One region of the Pseudoalteromonas sp. TB41 genome, then DNA from elsewhere that is predicted to be linked to it. Evidence: predicted binding sites of a transcription regulator. Region 1 holds the regulator's gene; each other region holds the start of a gene.
The links. Region 1 encodes sigma-54, which starts transcription at its own class of promoters, with help from an activator protein. Its sites were predicted from a motif close to GTTGGCACGNNNNTNGNNT; they were not measured.
Positions count from the first base shown of each region.

Region 1 (8,324 bases):
CATACTGGCTTTAGCCAGTTTAAAAAAGCCAACACTAAACCTAAGGTAGGTGGTAATCGCCAGCGCGCTAAGTAGCCTTAACTTATGTAAAGTAACTATCGGCTTAAACAAAAACACCGCGTATTGATGCGGTGTTTTTGTTTAAAAACGTTTATAAAAAGATTAAATCAATAACCAAGTCGCAGTACCTAAGAAGGCAAATATACCAACAATATCAGTTACCGTGGTTAGTACCACACTGCCTGCAAGTGCTGGATCTATTTTCATTTTTTTAAGCAATAGTGGGATACTAGCACCCGCAATACCTGCTGCAACTAAATTCATAAACATAGCAAACGCTAAAACACCACCGAGTTTGAAATCCCATTGCCAAAGCGCAACAACACCGGCAATTAGGATAGACCAAACCATACCGTTAATCGCACCGATAGCGAGTTCTTTTAATAATAAAAAACGTTGGTTAGTTTGGTTGATATGACCCACCGCGATACCGCGAATAACCAAAGTTAAGGTTTGGCTGCCTGCAACCCCACCCATTGACGGGACAATGCCATTGAGCACAGCAAGAATTGGTAATATAGCTAAGGTGTTTTCAAAAAAGCTCGCCACAATTGCAGCCAGCAATGCAGTTAGTAAGTTTACACCCAGCCAAATTGAGCGCTTTTTAGAGCTTTTCAACACAGGTGCAAAGGTATCTTCTTCATCATCTAAACCCGCTAAACCCAGTAAACTGTGCTCAGCGTCTTCACGTATAACATCAACGATATCATCAATGGTGATCCGCCCAAGCAAGTGTGCGTTGTCATCAACAACCGGTGCCGATATCCAATTATGACGCTCAAACAATTGTGCAACTTCGCTCTCATCCATTGAAATAGGAATAGACTCACAGTCTTCATCCATTAAATCATGAACAATTTTTTCAGGGGGGTTGGTTAATAAAGTGCTCAGCGATAGGGCGCCTAAAAAGCAGTTATTTTCATCAACCACATATAAGTCATCTGTACCCTCAGGTAATTCGCCGCGTAAGCGAATATAACGCAGTACCACATCTAGAGTCACATCGGGGCGAATAGTAACGGTATCGATATTCATCAATGCGCCAGCAGAGCGCTCTTGATACGATAAAGCCTGCGTTGCACGTTCTCTATCTTGAATATCCATAGCGCTAACAACATCTTTATAAACGGTGTCAGGTAGGCTACGTAGTACTTCCCCTAAGTCATCATGGCCCATGTCTTCGGTTGCAGCAGCAATGTGCTCGGGTGCCATTTGCGCAATAATGCCCAAACGTACATCTTCAGAAAGCTCTTCAAGCACATCACCTTGTACATCAGGATCAACGAGCTGCCAGAGCATACGGCGAATTTTATGCGGGGATGATTCTAAAAGAAGTGCGGTATCACAAGGCGCCGTCTTTGCCAGCATGCGTCTAACTTGAACAAATTGACCACTATTTAGTGACTTAGTCACCTGTTTTAGTTGTTGTAGTGGAATATCTTGTTCTAAAGCTTCAGGCATTGGCGTCCTTAATTAAATTGTATTACATGCTGGAAGGGTATAAATGCTATTCAATTTTAGTTTATCTTACTTTATGTGAGCAAACTAACTCAACCACTATTAACCTAAGCTTAGGATGATGAGTTAATAATGAACTTTTTTATTCTTGCTCATTAAATCGTTGGTCGATGAGTTCACCTATTGCGCTAAGTGCAGGCTCAGCGTCGGGGCCTTCGCATACCACCTTAACTTCTTTGCCTTGGCTGCTTTCGAGTAACATAAGTGCCAGCACGCTATCGCCAGCGGCTTGTTTGTCATCTTGAAATAAAGTGATTGTGGCATCAAATTGCACAGAAAGCTGAGCTAATACTGTCGCCGCTCTAGCGTGTAATCCTAATTTGTTTTTTATTAAAAATGTATTTTCTAACCGCATGACATGTTCTCGCAAGCTTTGATTTTATTCTTGTTCTCGATGGCGAATTTTTACATTAGGATGACTCATTGCAAAGCTTTCACCAATGGTTTGCGCTAAATAAACAGAGCGGTGTTGCCCACCGGTACAGCCAATTGCAATGGTTAAGTAGCTGCGGTTATTTCGTTCTAAATGCGGCAGCCATGTTTGCACAAATGTTTGAATTTGCCATGTAAATTTTTGCACTATGCTGTGACTTGCTAGGTAGTCTTTTACTGGTTGATCCAGCCCCGTAAGTGGCTTAAGTTCAGGCTCCCAATGCGGGTTTGGTAAAAAACGGGCATCGAATACGTAATCTGCTTCTTTAGGGATGCCGTGTTTAAAACCAAATGACTCAAAGGTAATGATCAGTTGTTTATCTTTTTTTCCGAGTATTTTTTCACGAATAGATTCAGCAAGCTGATGCACACTTAAATCTGTGGTATCAATCATATAATCAGCACGATTAATCAATACATCAAGCAGTTGTTTTTCTTTTTTTATGGCTAAATCAAGCGGCAAAGAATCAATAGATAAAGGGTGGAGACGTCGCGTTTCTGAAAAACGTTTTATTAATGTTTGATCGTCACTGTCTAAATAAAATACCGTTGGTTTAGTAAAACCAGGTAAATATTCGAGTATTTCATTAAATTGCTGTTGCTCTTTAGGTAGATTACGCACATCAACACTCACAGCAATTTTATTATAACTGTCGGAAACGCTGCGCACTAATGATGGTAATAAATTAAGAGGAATATTGTCTACACAATAATAACCTAAGTCTTCCACAACGCGTAACGCCACAGATTTACCTGACCCTGAGCGACCGCTTATAATTATTAATTCCATTTATCACCTTTCTTTATTACTACGATTGACTGACGATAACCTGATATAGTTCGCTATCCGATTTGGCGGCGCGTAACTGTTTACAAAATTCTTTATCATTGAGCTTATCAGCAATCGTGGCTAGCATCTTCAAATGCTGCTGATTATCGCCATCGGGAACAATTAACGCGACAAAAATGTCAACCGGTCGGTTATCAATCGCATCAAAATTAATAGCTGTTTCGCTCACTAAAATCAAAGCAAGGGGCTCTTGAGCTCCACTCATGCGACCATGTGGAATAGCAATGCCTCGGCCAATGCCTGTACTTCCAAGCTTTTCTCTTGCAGTTAATGCATTAAGAATATCTTGTTGTGTTAAATAGGGCAGCTTATTGTGAGCCAATTCACTGATAAATTCTAAAATTCTTTTTTTACTATTAAAAAGGACCGCAGCTTTACTGCAGTCCTGACAGATAAGTGAGCTTAGTTTCATAGTGTTAGTGTCGAGCAAGTTTCTCTTTGTGTTTAATTACTTGACGATCTAGCTTGTCAATGAGCGAGTCTATAGCGGCATACATATCTTGATGCTCAGTAGAGGCAAAAATCTCAGCGCCACTAACATGAACGGTTGCTTCAGCTTTTTGGTTTAGTTTTTCTACATCGAGAATAACGTGCACATTCGTTATGTGATCAGTGTGCCTCTGTAACTTCGAAAATTTACTATTTACGTAGTCTCTAAGCGAGTCGGTAATATCTACATGGCGACCAGTTAAATTCAGTTGCATAAACATTTTCCTCTTTGTTGTACGCCTTAAATCAAACTTTTACGTTGATTAGACGGGGGAATAGCTAGAGATTCGCGATATTTTGCAATGGTTCTCCTCGCTACTTTAATTCCTTGCTCTGCCAATATATCTGCAATTTTACTATCACTCAATGGTTTAGCTGAGTTTTCTGCAGCGATTAATTTTTTAATTAATGCACGTATTGCTGTTGATGAACATTCGCCACCATTTTCAGTACTTACATGGCTTGAAAAGAAATATTTAAGCTCAAAAATGCCACGTGGTGTATGCATGTATTTTTGCGTAGTAACACGCGATATAGTCGACTCGTGCATTTCCACCATTTCAGCCACATCGTTAAGCACCATAGGCTTCATAGCCTCAGGACCGTGTTCAAAAAAGGCCTGTTGCTGTTGCACAATACAGTTGGTTACTTTAAGTAGCGTGTCATTTCTACTTTCTAAGCTTTTTATAAACCATTTAGCCTCTTGTAAGTGCGAGCGAATAAACTGGCTATCACCACTTGATTTAACCGTACGCGACATAGCTGCATATTGGCTATTTACTCTGATCTTAGGCATGCTATCTGGGTTTAATTCAACTACCCAACGACCTTTAACTTTTTTAACCGACACATCAGGAATAACGTATTCAGACTCTTCTCTAACAATAGTGTCTGCCGGTTTTGGGCTGAGCGTATGAATCAACGTCATGATTTCTTTTAGCTCATCTTCTTTAAGCTTTGTTTTTTTCATCAACGTGCGATAGTCACGTGCAGCAAGTAAATCAATATGATCGGTTAAGATCATTTTTGTTTCGTTTAAAAAAGGTGTGTCTTTATCAAATTGATTTAGCTGAATACACAAGCACTCTTGTAAACTACGCGCGGCTATTCCCACTGGATCAAATAGTTGAATACGCTTTAATACCGCTTCTATTTCGTCAAGTTCAACTTCATCTTCGCCGTCGTTTTCTTGGTTAAAGCTTTCTAATATTTCTTCACAGCTAAGGGTTAGAATCCCTGAGTCGTCCACAGCTTCTACAATTGCAATAGCTATCGCTTCATCGGTAGGACTAAACGGCGTCAGTTGAAGTTGCCACATTAAATACTCATGCAGCGTTTCAGTCGAAGAGCCTTGATAAATAGATTCATCTTCTGGCATTGGGCCCGATGAAGAGGCAGGCGCAGCGCTCATATATTCATCCCAAGTAACATCCATAGCCATATCATCGCTAATGGTGTCTTTGGTCATTGCTTCGCCGCTATCTTGCTCATACTCGCTAGGTTTATCGTCAGCTGAGGCACTTAGCGTTAAGTCATCGTTATCGGCTTTTTGTTCGTTTTTACCTGCAGTGTCTTCGCTGTAATCATGTTCTTCAACTTCAAGCAAGGGGTTGCTATCGAGTGCTTCTTGAATTTCTTGCTGGAGATCCAATGTACTGAGTTGCAATAAGCGAATTGCTTGTTGCAACTGTGGAGTCATTGTAAGTTGCTGGCCCATGCGCAGCTGTAATGATTGCCTCATGTATCTCTAACAATCCTTTTAAATTACGGTCTGTTGACCTTTACGGATTAAAATTTGTTCAAACTAGGGGCGGTTTAATTGCGGCGCGAGGTTTGTAACCTAGTGGGCTAAGTCAAAACCGAGCAACAAAGAGTAAATCGTCCCTAGGCAGAACCCGAAGGGCAGCGCCTGTTTGGCATTGATGCTGCGTTATCGCCTATTTATGGGGAATACCACACCACATAGGCTCTGCCTTGCCTAAATACCAAACAGACTGCTGCAAATTCAACCTTGAAAGGTCAACAGACCTAAGTATAATTAATCTTAGCAGATGCTTAGTGGAATAACACACATATTAGAGCTTGAACTGCTCGCCCAAATAAACATCGCGTACTGTTTTATCGTTTAATACGTATTCAGGAGTGCCTGATGCAATTAACTCCCCATGAGAAACTATGTAGGCTTTTTCACAAACATCAAGTGTTTCGCGCACGTTATGGTCTGTAATAAGTACGCCAATGCCACGGTTTTTAAGATGCTCTATAATCTTTTTAATATCTAATACTGAGATAGGATCAACCCCCGCAAAGGGTTCGTCTAAAAGGATAAATTTAGGGTTTGCTGCTAACGCGCGAGCAATTTCAACGCGGCGACGTTCACCACCTGATAAGGCCATACCTTGGCTGTCGCGGATATGCTGAATACTAAATTCATCAAGTAAATTATTTAAGGTATCTTCGCGTTGTTGTTTATTTAATTCTTTACGTGTTTCTAAGATAGCCATTAAGTTTTGATAAACAGTCAGCTTTCTAAAAATAGACGACTCCTGCGGTAAATAACCAATCCCTAAACGCGCTCGGCTGTGCATCGGTAATAAAGTAATATCTTTATCATCAATTGATATTTTGCCTTTATCGCTAGGGACAAGGCCTACAATCATATAAAAAGTGGTGGTTTTACCTGCACCATTAGGGCCAAGTAACCCCACAATACTGCCAGCTTCAACCTCTAGGCCAACGTTTTTTACAACTTCACGACCTTTGTAGCTTTTAGCTAATAGCTCTGCTTTTAATGTGCTCATGGTTGGCCTTTATCATCTTCTTTTTTATTTTCAACAGGGACTAAAATAGTGTGTACACGGTCTGTTGAGTTTTCGTCTTTTTCTGCGCTAATTAACTGCTGCTCGATATCGTAAGTGATACTTTTAGCTGTTATTTTTTGACCTGCTTGAGCAATGCTTGCATCGCCGATTAAGGTTAAAAAACGCAGCGATACATCGTAACGCACTTCATTAGCACTGGCACTCATTATGGTGCCATCAGCTTGTGTTTCTTCAAAATATGCAGGGCTGCCTGTGGCAATTAATAACTGTTTGTTATCGCCTAGGTCATCGCGTTTGTGCACTTCTAAACGGTCAGCTGTGATACGGCGATTACCATGAATAATTTCAACATTTTTCTCAAAAATGCCTACGTTTTCTTTTAATTGACCTTCTTGCTTATCTGCACTAATTGAAATTTGATTAGCAGCGGGGGCTTCAGCAGGTTCAGCGCCATTACTGTTAAAAGCAATTAATAGTGAGGGAACAATTAAAATTTTAAATAGGTTATTGGTCATAATATAGGGTTCGCGTATGGTTAATAAGTTTAATCACCTCGGTTTTTAAATCGGCCTCAAGGCCTTTACCTGTGATTTTTAAATTAGGTCCTGTAATAACGACAGGCTGCTGTGATTGCATGGTTAATAGTTTTATATCAACATTGATGGTCTGGGCGGTGATCGTATCGATCATGGCGTTATCTACTAAATTTTGAGCGGTTACATTACCCTCTAACACCAGTTGACGGTCGTCGTAGAGTGTGGCTTCATCGGCGTTAATACGCCATGTTTGCTGCTCGTTGTATAAAGTGAATATAGGCTTTTCAAAAAAGGTAAAACCGAGTTGTTGATACAACTCCATTTTTACCGCAGTTACCTTATGGCTCACTTTACCTTGTTCATTATAAGCCGTTTGTTTTAACTCAATAGCGGTATAATCAGGCTTAGCAATAACTTGTGTTTCTTCGCTTGCAGTTATATCAACCTTAGTAAAATAAGGATACCAGAGCCAAACCATACAGCTTATGAATAAAACGCTCAGTATAATGCGCGCTACATTCATGAACTCGTTCCTTGGCTAGTTAGTGGCTTGTTATTTTCGAGCATAAGTAAGTCTGTCAGCTCTCTTACCGCACCAAAACCGCCGGGCAGTTGGGTTACATAATGTGATAAACGTTTAATAAGTGGATGAGCATCGTTTACGGCAACCGCAAAACCGACTTGCTCCATTACTGGCATGTCTGGGCCATCATCACCTATATAAGCAATTTGCTCATCGCTAAGCGCTAATTTTTGTTTTAATTCTTGATAGGCTATGAGTTTGTCTTCTTGGCCTTGATATATATGTTGTACGGTTAAACTGCTCATACGTTGCTGCACTATATGAGAATGGCGCCCGGTGATCACGGCGACTTCAAAACCGCTGTTAATCAGGGCTTTGATACCAAATCCGTCTTTGGTGTTAAATGCTTTGAGTTCTTCACCTTGGTTTCCAAGGTAAATACGGCCATCAGAAAATACACCATCAATATCACAAATTAATAGCTTTACTTTTTTTGCGCGCGCCTTTGCATCATCACTTAGCGGTTGATAGAGATCTTCAAATTGCATTTATAGCACTCCCGCTTTAAGTAAGTCTTGCATATTTAGTGCGCCAATCGGTTGATTATGCTCATTAATTACAATTAAACCATTAATACGTTTTTGTTCCATAATATTTAACGCTTCAGCCGCGAGCATCTCTTGGGTGGCTGTAGTACACGACTTGGTCATCACAACATTAATTTCAGTGCTATGAATGTCAATACGTTGCTCTAAAATACGGCGTAAATCGCCATCGGTAAACAGGCCTGATAATTGCTGGTCACTATCAACAATAGCGGTCATGCCGAGTCCTTTGGCCGACATTTCAATCAAGGCATCTTTAATCGTTTGCGTCTCGTTTATGATAGGCGTATCAGCACCACTGTGCATAACATCTTTAAGAGTTAAGAGTAATCGCTTGCCTAAGCTACCACCAGGGTGCGATAGTGCAAAATCATCAGCAGTAAAGCCGCGTGCTTCTAATAATGCCACCGCCATGGCATCACCCATAGCGAGTGTGGCAGTGGTACTTGCAGTAGGTGCTAAGCCCAATGAGCAGGCTTCTTGTTCAAC
Region 1 is NZ_AUTH01000035.1:7,220-15,543, reverse strand. Features, by position in the region: gene L641_RS0105470 (YgiQ family radical SAM protein) at 1-75, shown strand, start outside; gene mgtE (magnesium transporter) at 163-1,521, opposite strand; gene L641_RS0105460 (HPr family phosphocarrier protein) at 1,661-1,933, opposite strand; gene rapZ (RNase adapter RapZ) at 1,958-2,800, opposite strand; gene ptsN (PTS IIA-like nitrogen regulatory protein PtsN) at 2,820-3,272, opposite strand; gene hpf (ribosome hibernation promoting factor) at 3,277-3,564, opposite strand; gene L641_RS0105440 (RNA polymerase factor sigma-54) at 3,591-5,090, opposite strand; gene lptB (LPS export ABC transporter ATP-binding protein) at 5,425-6,150, opposite strand; gene lptA (lipopolysaccharide transport periplasmic protein LptA) at 6,147-6,686, opposite strand; gene lptC (LPS export ABC transporter periplasmic protein LptC) at 6,676-7,230, opposite strand; gene kdsC (3-deoxy-manno-octulosonate-8-phosphatase KdsC) at 7,227-7,778, opposite strand; gene L641_RS0105415 (KpsF/GutQ family sugar-phosphate isomerase) at 7,779-8,324, opposite strand, start outside.

Region 2 (8,324 bases), on a different contig from region 1:
GCGCTAGCCTTATAAAATATCAGCTAATATTGCGCTCTTTTAATTTACGGGTCAACGTATTGCGACCCCAACCAATTTTTACCGCGGCTTCTTGCTTATGGCCTGAACAATTAGCGAGTGCTGTTTTTATTAAGCGGGTTTCCAGCTGGGCTTGAATATCCGGCCAAATATTTTCTTTACCTTGTTTAAACTCTTGATTAAGCCATTGCTGAAATGAATCTAGCCAATCGCCTTCTTGAGTTGCGGCGGCATTATCAATAATTTCAGGGGGTAAATCTTGCTCACCAATCAGCTCCCCAGGTGCCATTACGGTTAACCATCGACAGGTGTTTTCAAGCTGGCGAACATTTCCTGGCCAATTAAATAAACACAGTTGTTTAATCGCTTTAGGGCTAAGTACTTTACTATCTACTTGCAGGTCTTTTGCACTTTTATGTAAAAAGTGTAGCGCTAAGCGTTCTATGTCTTCGGGGCGCTCGCGTAGAGCCGGCAAGCGTAAGCGAACCACGTTTAAACGATGAAATAAGTCATCTCTAAACTTACCTTGTTTTACCAGCTCTTCTAAATTTTGGTGAGTGGCAGCAATGATGCGCACATCCACTTTTATACTTTGATGGCCGCCAACGCGGTAAAACTCGCCATCGGCTAATACGCGTAACAAGCGGGTTTGTACATCAAGTGGCATATCACCTATTTCATCCAAAAATAAGGTACCGCCATTGGCTTGTTCAAAGCGCCCTTTACGCACGCTATCGGCCCCCGTAAAAGCGCCTTTTTCATGGCCAAATAATTCAGACTCAACTAACTCTTTAGGAATAGCGGCCATATTAAGAGCAATAAATTGGTTTTCTTTACGCGGGCTGTGATTGTGCAAGGCGCTGGCAACCAACTCTTTACCGGTACCTGATTCACCATTGATGAGTACGCTCATACTGGATGCTGAGAGTTTGCCTATAGCACGAAACACTTCCTGCATAGCAGGGGCTTCGCCAATAATATGAGCGCTTTTGGGTGGCGCGCTTTTTCGTTTGGTTTTTTTGGTCGAATTAGCACGATAGGCGCTTTCCACTAGCGCAACGGCTTCATTTAAATCAAACGGTTTAGCTAAGTACTCAAACGCACCTTTTTGAAAAGCATTAACCGCTGAGTCTAAATCAGAGTGTGCGGTCATAATAATAACGGGTAGGCCAGGGGTTTGCTCAGCTATCAGCTCAAGTAACGCCATCCCGTCCATCCCCGGCATTCTTACATCTGAAATTAACACACTGGGTTGACTAAATTTTAGTGCATTAAGAACGTTTTGCGCATCTGCAAAGCTTTCTACTTCAAACCCTGCGCGAGTCAGTGCTTTTTCTAGTACAAAGCGAATTGAGGCATCATCATCTACAAGCCAAGCTGTTTTCATGCAAACTCCAAAGTATTAATCTGTAAATGGCAGATAAATATTAAATTCAGTATGTCCTGGCCAACTATCGCATTCGATATAGCCATCATGTTGATCAATCAAGGTTTGCGCTATAGATAATCCAAGTCCCGAGCCACCTTCTTTATTAGTGGTCATAGGGTAAAATAAGGTGTCGCGTAAATTAGCATCAATACCTGGGCCGTTATCCATTACTTGAATAAGCAATGCCTTTTTAGGGGCTTTTCCCGGGCGACGATGCTGATAATTAATCCGTGTTTTTATTTTTATTTCGCCACCATCCACCAATGCCTGTTGCGCATTACGCACAATATTAAGCACCACTTGTTGAACCTTGCTCTGATCAATATAGACATCAGGAATACTCGGGTCGTAGTCTTTAACTAACCGAATATCGCGGTTGTTATCTAACGTACTGAGTTTAACAACCGACTCTAATGTTTGATGTATATTGCCATACGATTTTTGCGGTAGTTGGTTAGGCCCAAGGAGTCTATCAACTAATTCACGCAACCGATCGGCTTGTTCAATTATCAGTTCTGCACATTGATCTCTTTCTTGTTGATCACCCTCATACTGCAATAATTGCGCCGCCCCGCGAATTCCACCCAGCGGGTTTTTAATTTCATGGGCTAAACCGCGAATTAAGTTACGTGCAGCTTGGTATTGATGCATTTGATTTGAGACTTGGTCATGTTTTATTTCGTCATCGGTTTGTCGACATTCAAATAAAATATAATAGGTGTCGTTATGTTTTATTCGCCGAGTACTCACCGCTAATTTTGCATGGCGAGAATCGATAAACACCACGTCAGCCCTGTGCTGGTGGCAGTCTACACCATCAACTAACGAGTACTGTGCAATGCGTTTTAAGTCGATAGAATGGTAGTTAAATAAATCGTCGAATGCTTGTCCTAGCAAACGTTTTTCGCCTAAGCCAAGTAATTCACTGGCACTGGTGTTAGCGTAAATAAGCTGAAAGCTTTCATCAAGTAACATCAGGGCGGTTGTTTGGTTTTGCCAAATTATATTCAGTAGCTCTGGGCTAAAATGTGTTTTATTAATCATCATTGCACCATTTTAGTGCGCCTGGGAAGGTAGGCAAGGTTTTTAGAAAATATACGCTAAACACGCGTACTTAATTGTAATTATCGACCTATGTTAAGGCCTTTACGGTGCATAAAAAATACACTTTCAGGACTGGTTGCAATTACCTGATTTTGTTTATTATAAAGTTTAACTTGCAGTGTGTGTTGGCCTCGCTCCACATCTCTTAACGCCAGTGTAGTGGTGTCACTAGGTTCACCAATGGCAACGCCATTTAAAAATAAACCAATGGTAAATCCAGCTTCAAATCGAGGGGCAATACGGGTAGAGACATACACAGAGCCGGTGTTTTCCCTGATAGTTTGGTTTGGTTCAGGCGATGAAATACTAATACTAAACTTTACTGCTGTTTTAGTAGGAGCAGTATCAAGAATATCGGTGTTTGTAGCGGGCATGCTGAGATGTTGGCTCGTGAGTTTAACCTCTTTAGCGCCAGGCTGAGGAGTATCTGAAAAAACCAACACCCCATTTTTGTCTTTCCATGCGTAAATTTTTTTATCGCTCGCATGGCTATTAAGGCTTAACATTAAAGCTATTAATAGCAACAAAATCTTACCTACCATCCAGCTATCCTGCATTGTTTAAACTAACTTCACTTTAGTGTAGAACCGTTAAATTTACCATAAAAAAAGCCCGCAAAGCGGGCTTAAAACACACATTATTTATCGGTTAATAAATTAACAGCTGTAGTACATTTCGAACTCAACAGGGTGAGTTGTCATGTTAAGTTTTTCAACTTCTTTTGACTTAAGTGCGATGTAAGCATCGATTAGGTCATTGGTGAATACACCACCTTGGTTTAAGAATTCACGGTCTGAATCAAGTGCAGCTAGTGCTTCATCTAATGATGAGGCTACTGTTGGAATTTCTGCCGCTTCTTCAGCTGGTAAGTCGTATAAATCCTTGTCCATAGCATCGCCAGGGTGGATCTTGTTTTTAATTCCGTCAAGGCCAGCCATAAGCATTGCTGAGAAAGCAAGGTATGGGTTAGCTGTTGGATCTGGGAAGCGTACTTCGATACGACGACCTTTTGCAGATGGCACAACTGGAATACGGATTGACGCCGAACGGTTACGAGCCGAGTATGCAAGCATTACCGGAGCTTCAAAACCAGGTACTAAACGTTTGTACGAGTTAGTTGACGCGTTAGCAAAAGCGTTGATCGCTTTAGCATGTTTGATGATACCGCCAATGTAGTAAAGTGCATCTTCAGAAAGTCCGCCGTATTTATCACCTGCGAATAAGTTTACGCCATCTTTTGCTAAAGACTGGTGACAGTGCATACCAGAACCGTTATCACCAACAACCGGCTTAGGCATAAATGTTGCCGTTTTACCGTAAAGGTGAGCCATGTTGTGGATAACATATTTCATTTCTTGGATTTCATCGGCCTTTAACACCATAGTATTAAAACGCGTTGCGATCTCGTTTTGACCGGCAGTCGCCACTTCGTGGTGATGCGCTTCAACAACTTGACCCATTTCTTCTAAAACTAGGCACGTTGCAGAACGCCAATCTTGGAAATCATCAACAGGTGCAACTGGGAAGTAACCGCCTTTAACACCTGGGCGATGGCCTGTATTGCCATCTGCATATTCTTTATCTGAGTTCCAAGCTGCTTGCTTAGAATCAATTTTATACATTGAACCTGACATGTCAGATTTGTATTTAACATCGTCAAATACGAAAAACTCTGGTTCTGGGCCAAATAAAACGGTGTCAGCAATACCCGTAGAGCGCATGTATTCTTCAGCGCGCTTAGCAACTGAGCGAGGGTCGCGTTCGTAACCTTGTAATGTAGAAGGTTCAACCACGTCACAACGAACGATTAGGGTTGTTTCTTCTGTGAAAGGGTCAAGTTTAATTGAATCTGCATCTGGTAGTAACACCATGTCTGATTCGTTGATGCCTTTCCAGCCAGCAATTGAAGAACCGTCAAACATCTTTCCATCTTCAAAAAAGTCTTCATCAACTTGATGATGAGGAATAGAAACATGTTGCTCTTTACCTTTTGTGTCAGTAAAGCGTAAATCAATGAACTTAACGTCATTTTCTTTAATAAAATCTAAAACCGATTGTGACATGTGTCCTCCAACTATTGGGTTTTATTATTGCTGCTTAGATACGTTGAATATCTACAAGCTGATTTTGTGCCACTATTATAATTATTTGTTTTTTATGTAAAAAAATATAAATAAAATAAAGGTGATATAGATTAAGCACCATCTTAGTGCGTAATTTTTCCAAAATGGTGCAATATTTACAAAGCAATAATTGCTTGTAAATTAATCACCTTAGACTAGCACAAAGAAAATGCAAAATACGCAGTAAAGTCGCTTTAAATTAACCCAAAACCATCTTTTTATATAAATATCTAAAAATTAATTATCATAATTAATTATTTTAAAACAATGGGTTAATTATTTTATTGCGAAAGTTTGAAATTTTATTTTGGATAAACTTTCATCCATTCCATTTATAGGGGATAATATGCGCCCTTTTAAATCCTATGCTGGGACATCTCGTGAAAGCGCAGGTGAGAACGTATAGCCCCTGCAGGATCAATGAGATTCAATTTCTCTGAGTGAATATATGAGCATCGAAAAGTTAAGAAATATAGCAATTATCGCCCACGTTGACCACGGTAAAACAACACTGGTTGATAAACTACTTGAGCAATCAGGTACATTAGAAACACGCGGCGGTAATGAAGAGCGCGTGATGGATTCAAACGACATTGAAAAAGAACGTGGTATTACCATTTTAGCGAAAAACACCGCTATCTCATGGAATGATTACCATATCAATATCGTAGATACTCCTGGACACGCCGACTTCGGTGGTGAAGTTGAACGCGTACTTTCGATGGCTGACTCAGTATTACTACTTGTTGATGCTCAGGAAGGTCCAATGCCACAAACGCGTTTCGTAACGCAAAAGGCATTCGCGCAAGGCTTAAAGCCAATCGTTGTTATCAATAAAATTGATAAGCCAGGTGCTCGCCCTGATTGGGTTATGGATCAAATCTTTGATTTATTCGATAACCTAGGCGCAACTGATGAACAGTTAGACTTTAAAGTAATCTACGCATCAGCAATCAATGGTTGGGCTACATTAGATTTAGACGAAGCATCTGATAACATGGAACCTATGTTCAAGATGATCGTTGACGAAGTATCACCACCGGATGCAGATCCTGAAGGTGACTTCCAAATGCAGATCTCACAGCTTGATTACAACTCTTATAAAGGTGTAATTGGCATTGGTCGTATCAAACGCGGTTCAGTTGTACCTAACCAACAAGTTACGGTTATTAGCGCTGACGGGTCTAAACGTAACGGTAAAATTGGTTCAGTACAAAGCTACTTAGGTCTTGAGCGTATTGACACTGACAAAGCTTACGCTGGTAACATCGTAACGGTAACGGGTCTTGGCGAGCTTAAGATTTCAGATACGCTTTGTTGTCCTAACAACGTTGAAGCATTACCTCCACTAAGTGTTGATGAGCCAACAGTAACGATGACGTTCTCTGTAAATAACTCACCTTTCTGTGGTAAAGAAGGTAAGTTTGTAACATCACGTAATATCCGTGAGCGTTTAGACAAAGAATTAGTACACAACGTTGCACTTCGCGTTGCAGACACTGATAACCCAGATAGCTTCCGTGTATCGGGTCGTGGTGAATTACACTTAGGTATCTTAATCGAGAACATGCGTCGTGAAGGTTACGAGTTAGCGGTATCTCGTCCAGAAGTTATCTTACGTACTGTTGATGGTGTGTTAGAAGAACCGTATGAAACACTAACAATTGACTGTCAAGAAGAGCACCAGGGTTCTATCATGGAACAAATTGGTCTTCGTAAGGGTGAGCTTACTGATATGGCCCCAGATGGTAAAGGCCGTATGCGTTTGGACTTTATGATCCCAAGCCGTGGTTTAATCGGTTTCCAAACTGAGTTCATGACGTTAACATCGGGTTCTGGTTTACTTTACCATACGTTCGATCACTACGGTCCGCACAAAGGTGGCGAGCTAGGTGTTCGTAAGAACGGTGTAATGATTGCAAATGCAACAGGTAAAGCACTAACTAACGCATTATTTAACTTACAAGAGCGCGGCCGTTTATTCATCGGTCACGGTGTTGAAGTATACGAAGGTATGGTTATCGGTATTCATAGCCGTGATAACGACCTTACAGTTAATGCGCTTAAAGGTAAGCAACTTACTAACGTTCGTGCATCTGGTACCGATGAAGCACAAACACTAACACCAGCTCTTAACTATTCACTTGAGCAAGCGCTTGAGTTTATTGCTGATGATGAGTTAGTAGAAGTTACACCTGAGAACATTCGTATTCGTAAACGTCATTTAACTGAAAATGAGCGTAAACGTGCGGGTCGTGCGCCAAAGTCATAATCTATTAATTTAGAATCATGATTTTAAAAGCCGCTGTATTGCAAAATACAGCGGCTTTTTTGTGGATAATAGTTAGCCAGAGAAGAGCGTAAGTCCACAGGTTAAAGCATCGCAGTTGGTTCGATACTGTTAAACAGTTTTTAATATTGAACCTAAAAGAGGTATTAAGTTATTATCAAAGCTATATTTACTATGTGCGTGTGAGCTAGTGTGAATACCGAAAATGAAATTATGGCAAAACTAGAGATAGAACATATTGCTGAACTGCAAAAATATAAAGATGAATTTGAAACGTTAGGAAAAAATGATTGGGGCTTGAAAGATCTCATATCAATCTTTTTACCCTTTATTTTGTTATCAATTGCTAATAGCTTCTATGATATTGAAACTGAAATATTTCAAATAATATGTTTTATTTTCCTTGCTTCAGCTGTGGTGCAGGGAATGATTAGGGAGCAGACCAAAAAAACAAATCGCAGAATTGATTTGCTTCTTAAAATTATTAATCATGAGCAAAAGGGTGGCTGAAATTAGCTTTATTAGGGCGCAGCGCTCTTTATATAAGGAAAAACGTGCTTGAGAATTAAATAATCTATATTGCAAAGTCTCTGTTTTTGTTAATAGGGTATTTTTGTTGGGTTTCGCTTAGCTCAACCCAACCTTCGTTATCAATTATTAGTTAGTGATTACTTACTTTCGGTAGCAAGGTGATTTTCCCAAATACATCTGCATCTATAAATCCACGGTTTCTGTCACCGTTCACTGGCTTTACTTCGTGTGAGCCCATAAAGTGCTCACGAACTTTACTGCCGTCGTTATCGCAATATGCGAGCATAAAGCCAATAACGTGTTTTTCAGTTAATTTAAGCGGAGTGTTTTGTGCGCCTTGTTGATAATCATTCGGGTAGAGTTTTATCGCCACTTCCCACGTGATGTTATAGGGCGCAGTGGTATTACGCTTCCAGTTACTAACTAAGTGGTCGGTATATAAATGCGCTTTTTTATCAGGGCCATAATCGGCTGCTTGGTTATCAAGACCAATGTGATAAGCAAACGCGGTATGATTAAACTGATGATTCCCGCCCGATGCGTCACTATCTATAAACACTTCTAAGGCATCATCATCCCAGTATTTATCAGTTGGATTTGGGTGAGTATCAATCAGCACATCGTCACTAATATCTGCTTGTAAATACAAGTAGTTTTCATCCCATAGAAGACGGTAGCGGCCTTTAAAATCGGCATCTGATGAGGGAAGTGCGCCATCCATTAGGTGCGGCATAGGATGCCATGTGGCGCTATCCCATGTACTTTCAGAGACACCATCAATAATAATAGCTGTTGATGTATAACTAACTTCAATAGCCATAAGTGGTTG
Region 2 is NZ_AUTH01000023.1:12,949-21,272, forward strand. Features, by position in the region: gene ntrC (nitrogen regulation protein NR(I)) at 20-1,405, opposite strand; gene glnL (nitrogen regulation protein NR(II)) at 1,421-2,491, opposite strand; gene L641_RS0103875 (DUF4124 domain-containing protein) at 2,572-3,093, opposite strand; gene glnA (glutamate--ammonia ligase) at 3,208-4,614, opposite strand; gene typA (translational GTPase TypA) at 5,123-6,946, shown strand; gene L641_RS0103890 (hypothetical protein) at 7,157-7,474, shown strand; gene L641_RS0103895 (CBM9 family sugar-binding protein) at 7,626-8,324, opposite strand, start outside.
Region 2: glnA (glutamate--ammonia ligase) is a predicted target of sigma-54. The motif match lies at 4,670-4,688, and genes of this name have one in related genera.

Region 3 (8,324 bases), on a different contig from region 1:
TCGTGCTTATCAATCCGCAAATTATCAAAAAAGATGGCTCAACCGTGAGCGAAGAAGGCTGTTTATCAGTTCCTCATTCGTATGCAAAAGTTGACCGTGCAGAAACCGTTACCGTAGCTGCACTGAACGAAGAAGGTAAAGAATTTATTCTTGATGCTGACGAATTATTAGCGATTTGTATTCAGCATGAACTTGATCACCTTCAAGGTAAATTATTTATTGATTATTTATCTCCATTAAAGCGCCAACGCATTCGTAAAAAGCTTGAAAAAGAAGCGAAGTTTGCAGCGCAGTAATAAGCACCTTAGTAAATAATTAGGAAACTCAGTGACACAACCATTACGCATTATATTTGCCGGTACGCCGGACTTTGCTGCACGCCATCTGCAAGCACTCATAAATAGTGAACACCAAATAGTGGGCGTTTACAGTCAACCAGATCGTCCAGCGGGTCGCGGAAAAAAACTAAAAGCCAGTGAAGTAAAAGCGCTTGCATTAGAACATGACCTACCCGTTTTTCAACCGCAATCACTCAAAACAGACGACGCACTTGAAGAGCTAAGCAGCCTCAATGCCGATATCATGATTGTCGTTGCCTACGGTTTAATTTTACCTAAAGCCATTTTAGATGCCCCACGTTTAGGGTGTTTAAATGTACATGGTTCTATTTTACCGCGCTGGCGTGGCGCCGCACCTATTCAACGCGCTATTTGGGCAGGGGATCAGCAAACCGGTGTAACCATAATGCAAATGGATGAAGGGCTAGATACCGGCGATATGCTGCATATTAGCCGCTGCCCTATTGATAGTACTGAAACCAGTGCAAGCTTATACACTAAGCTTGCTGAACTGGGACCTGATGCATTAATCGACACCATAAATCGTTTAGCCAACGGGGACATAACGCCTGAGCCACAAAACGATGCTGATGCCAATTACGCTAAAAAGCTCTCAAAAGACGAAGCCAACATTGATTGGTCTATGGATGCCGAGCAAATCGAGCGTAACATTCGTGCATTTAACCCATGGCCAGTATGCTTTACCCAAATGCGTGGTAATACGGTAAAAATATACCAAGCAAATGTAGTTGAACAATCAGGCGCAGCTGGCACTGTATTAGCAAGTGATAAAAACGGTATCGTTGTGGCTTGTGGTAAACACGCTTTATCTATTGGCGAATTACAACCACAAGGCAAAAAGCCAATGGCAATTAATGATTTTTTAAACGGTCGTAGCGACTGGGTCACACCCGGCACCGTATTAGGCGAAAATAATGAGTAATGTAAGCAATGTCAGAGCGCTAGCCGCTGAAACTTTATATAACGTGGTTGATAAAGGCGCATCGCTTAATCAAGAACTCCCTTTCGCTAGCCAAGGCCTATCTCCTAAAGATAAAGCCTTACTGCAGCAAATTTGCTATGGAGTATTACGTTACTTACCTAGCCTAGAAAATTATTGTCAGCATTTAGTAGAACAACCGCTTAAAGGCAAACGCCGTATTTTCCAGTTTTTGTTGTATGTAGGCATTTACCAACTACAACACATGCGTGTACCGCCGCATGCAGCAATTAGCGAAACCGTTAATGCGTTACAACAATTACGCGCTCTTGGCTTAAAAGGGCTTATTAACGCCATTTTACGAAGCTTTCAGCGCCAACAAGCTGAGCTTGAAGAAAAAGCCAAACAAATTCCGGTGTGTTTATACAACCATCCAAACTGGTTTATAAAGCAAGTAAAAGAAGCCTACCCAGATAGCTGGGAAGACATTCTAGAAGCTAATCAGCAACAAGCGCCAATGTGGCTTCGAGTGAATCAATCGCAGTTTAGCACCCAAGAATATAGCGAAATGCTAACCGCTAACGATATTGAACATACTCTAAATCCTGATTTTATTGATGGCATTAAACTAAGCAAACCACGCGATGTGTTTTCACTTCCTGAGTTTGATACCGGTGCCTGTTCAGTACAAGATGCGGCAGCGCAGCTTGCTGCACGCTATCTAGACCCACAAAATGGTGATTCAATACTCGATGCCTGCGCAGCGCCTGGTGGTAAAACCTGTCATATTTTAGAGCTTGCCGACGCAGATGTGCTTGCGCTTGATAGCGATGCCACACGCCTAGAACGTGTTAAACAAAACCTAGAACGCATAGGTTTGGGCGCCGACTTACAATGTGGTGATGCATCGCAACCTCACACTTGGTGGGATGAAGAACAGTTTGATCGTATTTTGTTAGATGTACCCTGCTCTGCAACTGGCGTAATTCGTCGTCACCCAGATATTAAATGGTTACGTCGCGCATCCGACATTAACGATTTATCGACCCTCCAAGGCGATATACTCGACAGCATTTGGCCATTGTTAAAGCCAGGCGGTACATTGGTGTATGCAACCTGTTCGGTGCTTCCACAAGAAAACCAACAACAAGTTGCTAAGTTTTTAGCTAATAATGGAGACGCAGAGCATATTCCTTTGCACAGCGAAGACACTAAAACCACACCAGGCTTGCAGTTATTACCAGGCGAAAGTGACGGTTTTTACTACGCTAAATTAGTTAAAAAAGCCTAGGCAACACATTTAGCTACTTCAATTTAGAGGTAGCTAATACTTTGATGTAATTAGTATTAATAATACGGGTACATAATGAAAATAATCATACTCGGTGCTGGGCAAGTTGGCGGCACACTCGCAGAAAACCTAGTGGGTGAACAAAACGAAATAACCGTAGTTGATATCGACGGTAACCGCTTGCGCGAACTGCAAGATAAATACGATTTACAAGGTGTTGCAGGCCACGGCGCCCACCCTGACGTGTTAAGTCGCGCAGGGGCTGAAGATGCCGATATGATTATTGCGGTGACCAGCTCAGATGAAGTTAACATGGTGGCATGCCAAGTTGCCTACAGTATTTTTAATACACCGACCAAAATAGCCCGTATTCGCTCTGAGCAGTATTTAAAATACCGCGAAAAACTCTTTCATAATGATGACTTACCTGTCGATCATTACATAGCCCCAGAAGCACTCGTTACTAAGTATATTCGCCGCCTAATAGACTACCCTGGCGCATTACAAGTACTGCAATTTGCCGATGGCATGCTCTCTTTAGTGGCTGTAAAAGCCTACTATGGCGGCTTATTGGTAGGCTATGCCCTATCTACACTTAAGCAGCATATTCCTAATGTTGAAACTCGGGTAGCCGCTATTTACCGCCAAGGTAAAGCGATAAAACCCTTAGGCACCACCGTAATAGAAGCCGACGATGAAGTATTTTTTATTGCCGCAACCAAACACATTCGTGCGGTAATGAACGAGCTACAAAAGCTGGAACGCTCGTATAAAAAAATCATGATTGCCGGTGGCGGTAATATTGGTGCAGGTCTAGCCCGTTCACTGGAAAGAAACCACAGCGTTAAGTTACTAGAGCGAAGTAAAGAGCGTGCCGAACAGCTTTCTGAAATGCTCGACAACACCGTGGTATTTTGTGGTGATGCATCCGATCAGGAGCTGCTCTCTGAAGAACACATTGAACAGGTTGATGTGTTCATTGCCGTTACCAACGACGATGAAGTAAATATAATGTCGGCTATGCTCGCAAAACGCATGGGGGCACAAAAAACCATGGTACTTATTCAACGAGGCGCTTACGTTGATTTAGTACAGGGCGGCGAAATTGATATTGCGATTTCACCACAACAAGCGACTATTTCTGCATTGCTGACTCACGTGCGCCGTGGTGATATTGTAAACGTGTACTCGTTGCGTAAAGGGGCTGCAGAAGCCATAGAAGCGGTTGCCCATGGTGATGAAAATACCTCTAAAGTGGTAGGTCGCGCAATTGCCGATATTAAATTGCCAGCAGGTACCACAATAGGTGCAATTGTGCGAAATGACGATGTACTGATTGCCCATGACGATACAATTATTTTGTCAGGCGATCATGTAATCATGTTCTTAATTGATAAAAAGCACATTAACGTGGTTGAAAAGTTATTCCAAGTTAGCGCTATTTTTCTATAATTAAACTGCTTGAGTTAAGTAATCAACAAACACAAAAAAGCCGCTGACTATTAAGCGGCTTTAGTGGAGTATGATGGGTTAATACTTATTGTACTCTTGCAAACTCTTCTTTAGAAAGTTCACCATTTCCGTCGGTATCTAAATCATCAAAAATGTTCATTAGTTGTTTATTAGCGGCGGCTTCCTGCTGGCTAATTACACCATCGCCATTACTATCAAAAGAGGCAAAATCTACCGCTGCATAAGCTGCTGATGATGACGCTAATACTAAAATCGCAAGTGTTGTGTTTAATGCTTTCATAATAATTCTCCTATAAGAGGGAAATCCTTTTCTGAGATCCCTGTGCAATGAAAAAAGTCAAAAATTAAAAGTTTGCAAACTCAGCTTTAGAAAGCTCACCATTACCGTCGGTATCAAGCTCAGTAAATGCGGCTGTTAAATCAGCGTTTACAGCGGCTTCACTTTGACTAATAGCGCCGTTACCATCAGTATCAAGCGCGTCAAAGTCGCTTGCTGCAAAAGCAGCTGATGAAGAAGCTAGCGCGATAAGTGCAAATGTTTTATGTAATGTTTTCATAATTTAATCCTTCAAAATGTAATGCAATGGTTTATCAAAAAATTGTGTCTAGCTATCACGATCCTTGTTATTCTCTTTCATAGGCTTCCTTGCCTATTTAGGTTGTCTTTGGCAACTCAGAATATACTTAGCCTTGCCTTATGCTTTCGAAAATTCTTCTTTTGATAGCTCACCGTTTTGGTCAGTATCAAGCTCTGAGAACATGCTCATTAATTTTGCATCAACCGATGCTTCGCTTTGGCTAATAGCACCGTTGCCGTCGGTATCTAGTGTGTCGAAGTCGCTCGCTGCAAAGGCAGCTGATGAAGAAGCAAGAGCGATAAGTGCAAATGTTTTGTGTAATGTTTTCATAATGAGTATTCCTTAAAATCGTTTAAATAATGAGGGAGCTTTTAACTCCCAAAACTTTAATAGCTTAGGGTTATGCTTTAGAGAACTCTTGTTTTGATAACTCACCGTTTTGGTCAGTATCAAGCTCTGAAAACATGCTCATTAATTTTGCATCAACCGATGCTTCGCTTTGACTGATTGCGCCGTTGCCGTCAACGTCTAGCGTGTCAAAGTCGCTTGCTGCAAAAGCGGCTGATGATGAAGCTAATGCGATAAGTGCTAAAGTTTTATTAATGCTTTTCATAATCAATCTTCCTTCAAAGTTTATGTTTTATGCGATTAAGTGTTTTACTTTAAATCACGTTTCGTTCTATACAGCCTGACTATTACAACTTCGATGCCAAAAATATAAAAACCATAATTTTCAATAAATTAACCAGCAACTAGCTGAAAATGGCGCTATTTAACTCGTTATTTTGTTGCTTTTTAGCAACAGTAGATAAGGCAATAAAATTAAAACAATAAAAATCAAAGAGTTGAGTTTAGGTAAAACCCCACACAGTCGGTGAGCAACCGCTAAAAAAGAGGATTAAATAAACAAAAAGGAAGGTGAGTTGAGTTTAATTTTGTTATAAACAAAAAAATTAGAATAAAAGACATATTTAACTAATTGTTTTTAATGAATTTGTAAAATAAATTTGAAATGGCTTTTAAAAATAACAACAACACATGGCTATTTGTTGCAAAAGAGCGAAAATGTTAGAGCTTGTTGATATTTTAGAATTGTAAAATGTTCAGCGTCGAAAGATAACAGGTCTTATACAATTTCAACTTCAAGTGCATTAGGGTCAATGAAGTGATCCCCCATCAGGGCTTTCATTTGCTCTTCACTGGCAAATAATCGAATTCCGCAATATATGCCCTTAGCATGTTTTTTCACACTGCATATTTGCCCTTCGTGCTTTGTATCTTCATCAAACACTACGATGCAACGCATATCTTTAATGTCGTCGATTTCTTGGGTTGTTTTAATATCAAACATAACACCCGTTAACGAAATATCTTTTATAACGCCTTCAAAAGAAGGGCGATCATCCGATAATTTTAACTTGGCTGGAAACAGCGTCGGTATACGCGCTTGCGAGCGCAGTTCAAATAGCTGTACTTGTGAAGGATAGTCGATAAACAATAACTTAGCTGGGTGAGATGCTACAGACATAAGCTGCTGACGAAACGCTAAAACATGCCCACCACTGCCCTCTATAAGCGCTCTTACCACCACCATCACACCATCGCGTAAATAATCACTTGCCATGGGGAGCCGTTTTGCATTGGGGTAATTTAAAATAATAAACTTATTTTCTAATAAGCCTATAAACTCTGTTTTTACGCGTCGGCTACTCGTGGGGGTGAGGATTTCTAAATCAACTATGCCACCCGTGACGATTTGGTTTAACTTTTCCAAATTGGTTTTTCGCATATTTCCTTCCTGATATTTATAACGTTATCCACGCCAAAATGTTGGGGTAAATAGCACAAGTAAGGTAAATATCTCTAAACGACCAAATACCATTGCCACGGTTAATATCCATTTTGCAGTATCGGTAATAGCGCCATAATGAGAAGCAACATCACCTAAACCAGGCCCAAGGTTATTTAAACACGCTGCCGTTGCTGAGAATGCCGTTATATTGTCTAACCCGGTGCCCATTAACGCTAACATAATAATAATAAAGACTAGTGCATAAGCCGAGAAAAAACCCCATACCGCTTCAACTACTTTATCTGGTAGCGCCTTTCGTCCTAACTTTATAGAGTATATAGCTCGAGGATGCACTAAGCGGTTTAGCTCTCGCACTCCTTGTAGATAAAGTAAAAACACGCGCACTACTTTCATACCGCCACCAGTTGAACCAGCACAGCCACCAATAAAACTAGAGAATATTAATAAAATAGGTAAAAACAAAGGCCAAGCAGAAAAGTTATCTGTGGCAAATCCTGCGGTGCTGCTTATAGATACAGCTTGAAACAATGCCTGATCGAGGGTTTCATCGCCATTGGCATAAACATCGTGAGATGAAAGTACCGTGAAACAAATCACCACCAGCGCGAGCTGAATACATAGAAACACTTTGAATTCAGGGTCACGAATGTAGACACTAATATTACGACTCGCTACAGCAGCATAATGCAGAGAAAAGTTAATGGCTGCGATAATTAAAAAGAACACACAAATAAAGTTAATTACTGGGCTATCAAAATGCCCCATTGAAGCGTCATAAGTAGAAAAACCACCAATAGCCACCGTAGAAAAAGCATGGCAAATTGCATCAAACCAATTCATGCCAGCGCTCCAATACGCCAAAGTACATGCAAGGGTAATAGACACATAAATATACCAAAGGTGTTTAGCGGTGTCGGCTATACGCGGGGTCATTTTGGAATCTTTTACGGGGCCTGGAATCTCAGCCCGATACAACTGCATACCACCTACGCCAAGCATTGGCAGGATTGCTACCGCTAATACAATGATCCCCATACCACCAAACCACTGTAATTGTTGGCGATAAAACAATACCGATTTAGGCAGATACTCTATACCGGTCAGTACGGTAGCTCCTGTAGTGGTTAAGCCAGAAAAGGCTTCAAACACGGCATCGGCCAAAGAGAGATTGGGTTCTTGTAAAAATACCAGCGGTAAGGAGGCAAACGCGCCTAGTACCAGCCAAAACAAAACCACGATTAAAAAGCCTTCGCGGGCTTTTAAATCGCCATGCTCATGCCTATTTGGGTAATAAGCCATTAAGCCAATAACAACACTGAATATAAAGGCTAAAACAAACGGCACCCCTCCACCATCTTTATAAATTAAAGACACTAGCGCTGGTGGCACCATAGTAATACTGAATAGCGCAACCAATTGGCCAAGAATTTTTATGATGGTACGAAATTGCATTGAGCGTATCGCTTTTTTATTAGTAAATTAAAATAACTACTGTATGACTCGAAATTTAATGTTTAATCATTAAATGGAATGAATGTAAGACTATTACTCTTTGATTGTTAACTCAACTGCGCCGTGGCTTAAATCAAAAATATCTTTGATGGCTTGCTGCGCTTGGCGACTATCAATGGTAATAGTCCACTCAATATTTGCAGTAAACTGCTTTTCAATATTAAGTACCTGAAAGTTGGTTTTTAAGTATTGCTCTATCGCCCCTTGCATACTGTATTCACTAAAGCCCACCAGCTCAGCACTCGGCACTTTCACCACGGTTTGTAGTTTTGCTAAGGCATTATTGAGTGAACCACCATAAGCACGCACCAGCCCACCCGTACCGAGCTTTATACCTCCAAAGTAACGTGTTACCACAGCGGTCACTTCACCTAAGCCT
Region 3 is NZ_AUTH01000043.1:11,294-19,617, forward strand. Features, by position in the region: gene def (peptide deformylase) at 1-296, shown strand, start outside; gene fmt (methionyl-tRNA formyltransferase) at 328-1,281, shown strand; gene rsmB (16S rRNA (cytosine(967)-C(5))-methyltransferase RsmB) at 1,274-2,569, shown strand; gene trkA (Trk system potassium transporter TrkA) at 2,645-4,021, shown strand; gene L641_RS0106560 (EF-hand domain-containing protein) at 4,107-4,322, opposite strand; gene L641_RS0106565 (EF-hand domain-containing protein) at 4,387-4,599, opposite strand; gene L641_RS0106570 (EF-hand domain-containing protein) at 4,738-4,950, opposite strand; gene L641_RS0106575 (EF-hand domain-containing protein) at 5,021-5,233, opposite strand; gene L641_RS0106580 (flagellar brake protein) at 5,747-6,409, opposite strand; gene L641_RS0106585 (TrkH family potassium uptake protein) at 6,434-7,885, opposite strand; gene L641_RS0106590 (YigZ family protein) at 7,979-8,324, opposite strand, start outside.
Region 3: L641_RS0106575 (EF-hand domain-containing protein) is a predicted target of sigma-54. The motif match lies at 5,316-5,334, and genes of this name have one in related genera.

Region 4 (8,324 bases), on a different contig from region 1:
ACAAGATGCACAATACTTAGTTAATTTAGCGTCTAACGAATACTTTAAAGCGGTAGATAAAAAAACGCTTAACGCACAAATTATTACGCCACATTTTAAAGACTGTAAAAACGGTCAATATAAAGTGATTAGCTTTTACGCTAAAAAAGCGCGCGGCATGATGGCGCGTTACCTTATCGAAAACCAAGTCACGCAATTAAGTCAGCTTAAAGAGTTTACCGTGGCCGGTTATTACTTTAGCTCAGAAGCAACCACTAAAGAACTTGAACCGGTATTTTTGCGCGAAGAGCAAAGCTAAATTTAGCGCTATTTGCAGCTAAACACATACCCAAAAAGCTATGCATTGCATGGCTTTTTTTATACTGGCGCTATTTTTGCAAACCTTAGGTTATTAATAGAAACTAAGGTATAAAATAAATGCTCTCAATTCCCTCAATTACAGAAGCCGAAAAACTTATAGAAGAGAAGCTCGGCGGTTGGTTTGATGTTGTTATAAGTCATATCCCTAACTTTATAGTCGCGGTGATTATTGCCATTCTATTTTCATTTATTGCCCGCCTTGCAGGCAAAGGAATGAAAAAAGTATTGCGTCGCTCGCTCGATTCTACTCAAATTGCTGACTTAATGGCCTCCATTTTTAAAGTTATTGTTCTGAGTGTCGGGGTCTTTATTGCCCTTGATTTTATGGGCTTAAAAAGTACCGTTACGTCACTGCTTGCGGGGGCAGGTATTGTTGGTCTCGCCATTGGTTTTGCTTTTCAAGATATGACCGAAAACCTAATTGCGGGTATTGCTATGGGTATTCGTAAACCGTTCAAAGCGGGTGATGTCATAGAAACCGATAATGTGTTTGGTTCGGTACACTCAATAAACTTGCGCAACACACTAATAGAGAGCTTTTACGGGCAGTTGATACTGGTTCCTAATAAAATACTATTTAGAAATGTACTGCGTAATTACAGCACTTTAGGGGTCAGAAGAATAGAGGTACCTGTAGGTATTTCTTACGCTGATGATATAGAAAAAGCCAGTGAAGTTATTGTCGAAAAAATTAATCAATTCGACTTTGTGATCCGCAAAAATGAGACCGCGGTGTACGCAGAAGGCTTTGGTGATAGCAGTATAAACTTACTGGTATGGTTTTGGATTAAATACCCTGGTGAGCCCGATTTTATGACGGTGCGTCACAAAGGGGTTGTGGCAGTAAAGCAAGCACTCGATGCTGCTGATATAAGTATTCCGTTTCCTATTCGTACGCTGGATTTTGGTATTAAGGGCGGTGAAAAACTCGATGCCATGATAAGCGATAAAATAAGTCAGCAGTCAGCAAATAAAGAGGGTGACAATAATACTGATGCAAGACAAGGTGAGTAAATAATTTAAAACCCCATGGTAAAAGCATTGGGAAATAGTTACTGACTATCAGCGCGTTTTTACAAAGTAAAACGCGCTTTTTTATAATAATTAATTGATGATCTGAAGTAATTAAAGCCTTGCGTTAACTAAGTTAAAAGCGTCTCAATTAGAAAACTATATCGATAAGGTTTCTCATCTCAAAATAGATTACTTAATTAATCGAATTTGTGCTCAAGCTTGATGCAAGCCCTATATAGTAAGTGTCTGTGAGTAATAAAGGATTCAATGGTTTAAGTAGCTGCAATTAGCGTCGCGATTGGTGCGTAAACGAAAAAGCTTTTAATCAAGCTATTTAAACTGGATTGGGATTATGTCTGTATTGAATTTATATTGTGCAGGCCATAAAAAGCGCCGCTTGTGTTGGAGAAGCAAGCAGCGCTGAAGAATAAGTTAAGAAGGAGGTGTATTAAATAACACTAATTTTGTTGCGAATTACTTTAACTCCATCCATATTTTCTAAAAATTTTTGTGCAAGAGCACGTTCAAAACCGTTATTAGCTTTGCCTTTAAGTTCAACGTCGCCATTTTCGACCTGTACGTTCAAATTTTCTAATTCTAAATTTGGATTAGTACGTAACTCATGAGTAATAGATTGTTGTAAATTAGGTTGTGTGGCCACACTACTTACTACTGCTAAATGCGTTGCTGCACTAACTTTAAAAGCAGAGACTAATAAAAATAAACAACAAAACGAAATAAAACCGATAGTAAATTTAATGCGACTCATAACTATATCCTTAGTGTGTTACTAAAAAACAACGCCATTACTCGGCGTTTTAATACTCGTATATTCGATAGGGTTACAAGTTTCATTCCAAGATTAACTATTTGAAATAATTGGATATTTTATTAATTGGTTATTCAGCTAAGTAGTTTTTACATATTACTCTGAATTGCTTACTCACTGTTTTTAAGCCACAAAAAAGCCGACAAACGTCGGCTCAATCAAATGTATTAAAGCTAAAGCTATTTTTTCTTTTTAGCTTTGGCTTTTTTCTTCGCTTTCATTTTTACTGGATCTTTACGCTTTTTAACTGGTGGCTTAGCTTCTTTATGTTTTGGCTCTAATCCTTTAAATACACGGCGTTTTAGCTTTTGCTCTATGTAACGTTCTACTTTGTAAAGGATGCCAATATCGTGCGCTTCAATTAGTGAAATCGCTATGCCTTTTTTACCCGCGCGGCCTGTACGGCCAATACGGTGTACGTAAACATCTGCAGTGCGAGGCATATCAAAGTTAATTACGTGGCTTATATCAGCTACATCAATACCACGCGCGGCGACATCGGTCGCGACTAAAATGCGGGTTTTGCCACTGTGGAAATTTTCCATCGCTTTCATGCGTTTATCTTGTGGCATTTCACCACGTAGCCACGCAGCTTTAACGCCGTTATTGGTTAGTTCACCAATAAGGGTTTCAAGGCGCTCACGAGTTTTTACAAACACAATCGCTTTACTAACATCAGGGCCGTTTAAGGTGTTAACTAATAGCTCAAGTTTATGATGATAATCATCGGCTAAATGAACCCATTGATGTATTTTAGCTTTTTCTTTACGTGATGATTCGGCTTCAAGCAGAGCCGGGTCGTTTAAAATACGCTCTGCAAATAATTCTACGCTGTCACCTTCAAGAGTAGCTGAGAATAAAAAGCACTGACGACGATTTTTAGCTTCATCACAAATACGCAGCATTTCTTTACGAAAGCCCATGTCGAGCATGCGGTCGGCCTCATCAAGAATGAGCATTTCTACGTTTTCTGCGTGGAAGTTTTCAGTTTCCAAATACTCCATTAAACGCCCAGGTGTGGCGATTAAAATGTCGTTATTATTTTCAAAAATTTCTTTGTGTGTACCGTAATTAATACCGCCGGTAACCACCCCAATTTTTAAGTGGGTTTGTTTTGCAAGTAACTCACATTGTTCATGAGTTTGATAAGCAAGCTCGCGAGTTGGGGTCATAATTAATACCCGTGCAAAGCCCGGATCACGACGCGGGAAATCCATTAAATATTGAATTGCTGGAATTAAGAATGCCGCCGTTTTACCCGTACCTGTCGGTGCAGACGCTAAAATATCACGCCCTTGCAACGCCTCAGGAATGGCTTGTTGTTGAATGCTAGTAGGGGTTTCAAAACCCATTTTATTAATAGCATTGAGTAGCTTATTATCAAGATCAAATTCAGAAAATTGCATAGAGTGTCAAAAATAGGGGACAATTGCCGTTAATTATACGCACTTAAACCTACTTGGTGAATGAAAAGGTGAAAAAATGTCTGGTTTTGCATTTAAACAATTTAAGGTTGAGCACGACCAGTGCGCCATGAAGGTATCTACCGATGGTATTTTACTTGGGGCATGGGCTGATTTAAGCGGTGCAAGTTCGTTATTAGATATTGGCACAGGTACGGGGTTACTGGCGTTAATGTGTAAACAGCGAGTGCCAGATTTAAAGGTGAGTGCGGTTGAGGTTGATAAGGCCGCCTACCAGCAAGCTGTACAAAATTGCCAGCAAAGCCCTTGGCGAGATATTAGTATTTACCATCAGCCTATTCAGCAGTTTGAGGCTGTGGGTTTATTTGATTGTGTTATAGCTAATCCGCCTTATTTTAATCACAGTTTAAAAGGTGATAATGCAGCGCGAAATACCGCTCGCCATACCGATGGTTTAAGTTTTGCAGAACTGCTTGGTGCGTTTAGGCATCTAAGTCATCAACATTCGCGTTTTAATCTTATTTTACCCACCTCTGAGGCGCAGTTATTTATAACATTAGCACAGCAGCAAGAGCTGTATTTAAATCGTCACTGCCAAGTACAAGCTATGCCAAATAAGCCCTTTAGCCGCAGTTTGATGACTTTTAGTTATGATGATGGCGAAGTAAGTAAAAGCACCCTATGCATAAGGGAGTTAAGTAATGCTTACAGTCAAGACTACATTGCACTGTGCAAGGCGTTTTATTTAAATATGTAAACCACGCTGTATGCCTAAAGCATTTTTACGTAGAGTGTTTTATAAAGGATTGTTAGTATGGCGCCATTATTGACTCATGTTTAAAGTAATCTGATGAATTTATTAACTAAAAAAACAAAAAAAATACTATTACTAGCCCTTTTAGCGGGCAGCTTATTTAACACCTCTGAGGTTTTTGCTAACCCCACACCGGTTGGGCTTTGGAAAACTATTAACGAAGAGACTAACGAGGCTAAGTCGTACGTGCGCATTACTGAGCAAGATGGCGTGCTGACTGGAAAAATTGAAAAAATACTCAATAAAGCCAAGCAAGATGCACTTTGCACCGAGTGTGATGGTGATAAAAAGAATCAGCCTATGTTGGGGATGACCATTATTGAAGATGTGACCTATGCGGGTGACGGTAGTTGGGAAGACGGTGAAATTCTCGACCCCAATAATGGTAAAACCTACAGCGTGCGTTTAACACCGCAGCAAAATGGCGAAAAACTAGAAGTGCGCGGTTATGTGGGCTTTTTTTACCGTAACCAATACTGGTTAAAAGTAGAGTAGTTAAATATTAAAAAGCGCTGCATGGCAGCGCTCTTTGCAATAGTGAGTTATAGGGTTTCAGCGTACTCTGTCATCACTTGTTCTACCCACGTGGCAATACGCTCGTCGCTTAGCTCGTACTGACTATCTTCATCAAGGGCTAAACCAACAAATTGTTTACCGTCTTCGGTAAGTGCTTTTGATGCTTCAAATTCGTAATTACTATCGTTCGGCCAAAAGCCTAATTGAGTAATGGCTTGGGCATTTATTTCGTCGTGAAGCATGCCTAATGCGTCTTGAAACCACTGACCATACCCTTGCTGATCGCCCATGCCAAATAAGGCTATGGTTTTACCATTTAGGTCAACGTCTTTTATGTCGTCCCACTTTGATTCCCAATCTTCTTGAATTTCGCCAAAGTCCCACGTAGAAATACCAAAAATGATAAAGTCATATTGCTCAGCGTTTTTAAGCGGCTCGTCTTTAATATTATGTAAGCTGACAATGTCGGCGCCAATAATATCGCGTATTTTTTCTGCCGCCATTTCGGTATAGCAGGTAGTAGAACCAAAAAATAAACCAATCTGCATCGTATTTATCACTGTGTAATTGCCTGTTATGATAGGCTCAAGTTTACCGTAAGGTATTTTTAATTGATACCTTCTCCCGTGGTATTACCAACATGAGATCACAACGTGACAACGCTATCTGACGATTTACCTGAACAAAATACTGAGCTAAGCAGCAATAGCGACTTTTTAGAAACCTTTTTAGATAGCCTCTATTTAGAGCAAGGCGTGAGCGAAAATACACTGAGCGCCTATCGCAGTGACCTAGATAAGTTTTGCCAGTTTTTAAAAGGCGAAAATTTAATGACGGTAACCAGCCTAGATGTTGAAAGTTACCTAGCACACCGCGTTGATTTAGGGCTAAAACCACGCAGCACTGCGCGAAGTATTAGTGCATTAAAACGTTTTTATCAGTACTTTGTGCGTGAAAAAATAATTAGCGACTCACCTATGGTCAATATTGCTCAGCCAAAGGCAGGGCAGTCGTTACCAAAAACGCTATCTGAGGCCGAAGTAGAAGCGCTATTAAGTGCGCCCAACATTGAAGAGCCAATGGGGCTGCGCGATAAAGCCATGCTGGAGTTACTGTATGCAACAGGCCTGCGGGTAACTGAGCTGGTGGGGCTTAGAATGGAGCAAATAAATTTGCGCCAAGCTGTGGTGTTTGTAAAAGGTAAGGGAAACAAAGAGCGGCTAGTGCCTTTAGGTGAAGAAGCTATGTATTGGCTCGAGCAGTTTTTAAAGCTCGGGCGCGCACAAATGATAAAACACGCCACCGATTTTGTATTTCCCTCAAAGCGAGGGGTGGGTATGACACGACAAACTTTTTGGCATCGGATTAAACACTATGCTATTTTAGCATCCGTTGAGTCGCCGTTATCACCCCATACCTTGCGACATGCATTTGCAACGCATTTATTAAATCATGGGGCTGACTTGCGTGTGGTGCAGATGATGCTTGGCCACAGCGACCTATCAACTACCCAAATTTATACGCATGTAGCGAATGAGCGATTAAAATCGGTGCATGCTGAGCATCACCCTCGTGCTTAAGCGAATTTTTTTGTCACTAAGCCGGTCATATAGACACGATAAGATAAGTATTTTTAGGATAGAGAACCCGTTATGAAAAAATTAATGTTAGCAGGTGCCATGTTGTGCACTAGTTTGAGCGCTTTTGCTAATAGCGTTGCAGTCACTCCGGATGCTACAGATCCTATCGTGACGAAATTTGCCGCGCTAGGGGTGACCGTTAAACAAATTAATCCAAGCCCAGTTGCAGGCTTAAAAGAATTGATCACCAATAAAGGTGTGCTGTATGCAAGTCCTGACGGTCAATTTTTAATGCAAGGTACGCTAATCGATCTAAACAACCGTAGTAACTTAACCGAGCAAGCACTTAATGGTGTGCGCCAATCAGGGTTAAAAGAATACGAAGACTCAATGATTGTTTACAAAGCACCTGAAGAGAAGCACAGCATTACTGTATTTACCGATATTAGCTGTGGTTACTGTCGTAAATTACACCGTGAACTAGATGACTTACTTGATGCGGGTATTACCGTTAAGTATTTAGCGTTTCCGCGTGGCGGTCTGCAAGGATCTGGTTACGCTGATTTAATGAATGTATGGTGTGCGAAAGATCAGCAAGAAGCATTAACTGAAGCTAAATCGGGTGCAGATACCCAAATTGTTAAAGGCTGTAGCGCACCTGTTGCTGAGCATTATCAGTTAGGCCAGAGTTTTGGTATTAGCGGTACACCGGCTATTATTTTAGAAGATGGCACGATGATCCCAGGTTATCAGCCTGCTGCGGCATTAAGCGCAGCGCTTGAGGCTAACAAAGCGGGCTAAGCAATACCCCGAGTATGTGTTTAAAAAGGCCTTAATGGCCTTTTTTGTCTTATATCATGAACATCATAAGTTAAAAACTAGCATGAAAAAAATGATCATTGCGCGAGAACCCGTTGACGACTCTCATCTGCCGAGCCATCTTCACCCTGTTATCAAGCAAATTTATGCCACGCGAAATGTGTCCCATGCCGATGAGCTAAACAATAGCGCAGCTACACTCCACGACTTCAAACTTTTTAAAGATATAGACAAAGCCAGCCAACTATTAATTGATGCACTGCATACACAAAGTAAAATACTAATTGTTGGCGATTTTGACGCCGATGGCGCAACCAGCACCGCCACCTTAATGCAAGGGTTGGCCATGTTTGGCTTTACCCATTTAGATTATTTAGTGCCAGACCGCTTTAGTTTAGGTTATGGCTTAAGCCCAGCATTGGCTGAGCAAATAGTCACTATGCAGCCCGATTTAGTGATCACCGTAGATAACGGTATATCGTGTATTGCAGGGATTGATATTGTTAAAGCAGCAGGCATTAAAGTGCTGGTTACAGATCATCATTTACAAGGCGAGCAACTGCCTAATGCCGATGCTATTGTTAATCCTAATCGCCATGACTGTGATTTTCCCTCTAAGTCGATAGCCGGTGTTGGGGTGGCGTTTTATTTACTTATCGCACTGAGAAGTGCGCTGCGTGAACAAGGCTACTTTAACCAACATCCTATGCCAAATATTGCTGACTTACTCGATATTGTAGCCCTTGGTACGGTGGCCGATGTGGTGGCTCTGGATGCGAATAACCGTACGTTAGTGCATCAAGGCTTGGCACGTATTCGAAGTGGTAAAACCCGCCCAGGTATCACCGCACTGATTGAAGTGGCTAATCGCAATGCAGCTCGTTTGAGTGCCAGCGATTTTGGCTTTTCATTGGCGCCACGTTTAAATGCAGCAGGGCGTTTAGATGATATGAGCCTAGGTATAGCTT
Region 4 is NZ_AUTH01000003.1:13,987-22,310, reverse strand. Features, by position in the region: gene yaaA (peroxide stress protein YaaA) at 1-298, shown strand, start outside; gene L641_RS0100185 (mechanosensitive ion channel family protein) at 418-1,374, shown strand; gene L641_RS0100180 (BON domain-containing protein) at 1,823-2,143, opposite strand; gene srmB (ATP-dependent RNA helicase SrmB) at 2,383-3,609, opposite strand; gene L641_RS0100170 (methyltransferase) at 3,686-4,384, shown strand; gene L641_RS0100165 (DUF2147 domain-containing protein) at 4,478-4,936, shown strand; gene fldB (flavodoxin FldB) at 4,984-5,505, opposite strand; gene xerD (site-specific tyrosine recombinase XerD) at 5,611-6,537, shown strand; gene dsbC (bifunctional protein-disulfide isomerase/oxidoreductase DsbC) at 6,610-7,338, shown strand; gene recJ (single-stranded-DNA-specific exonuclease RecJ) at 7,421-8,324, shown strand, end outside.
Region 4: L641_RS0100180 (BON domain-containing protein) is a predicted target of sigma-54. The motif match lies at 2,217-2,235, and genes of this name have one in related genera.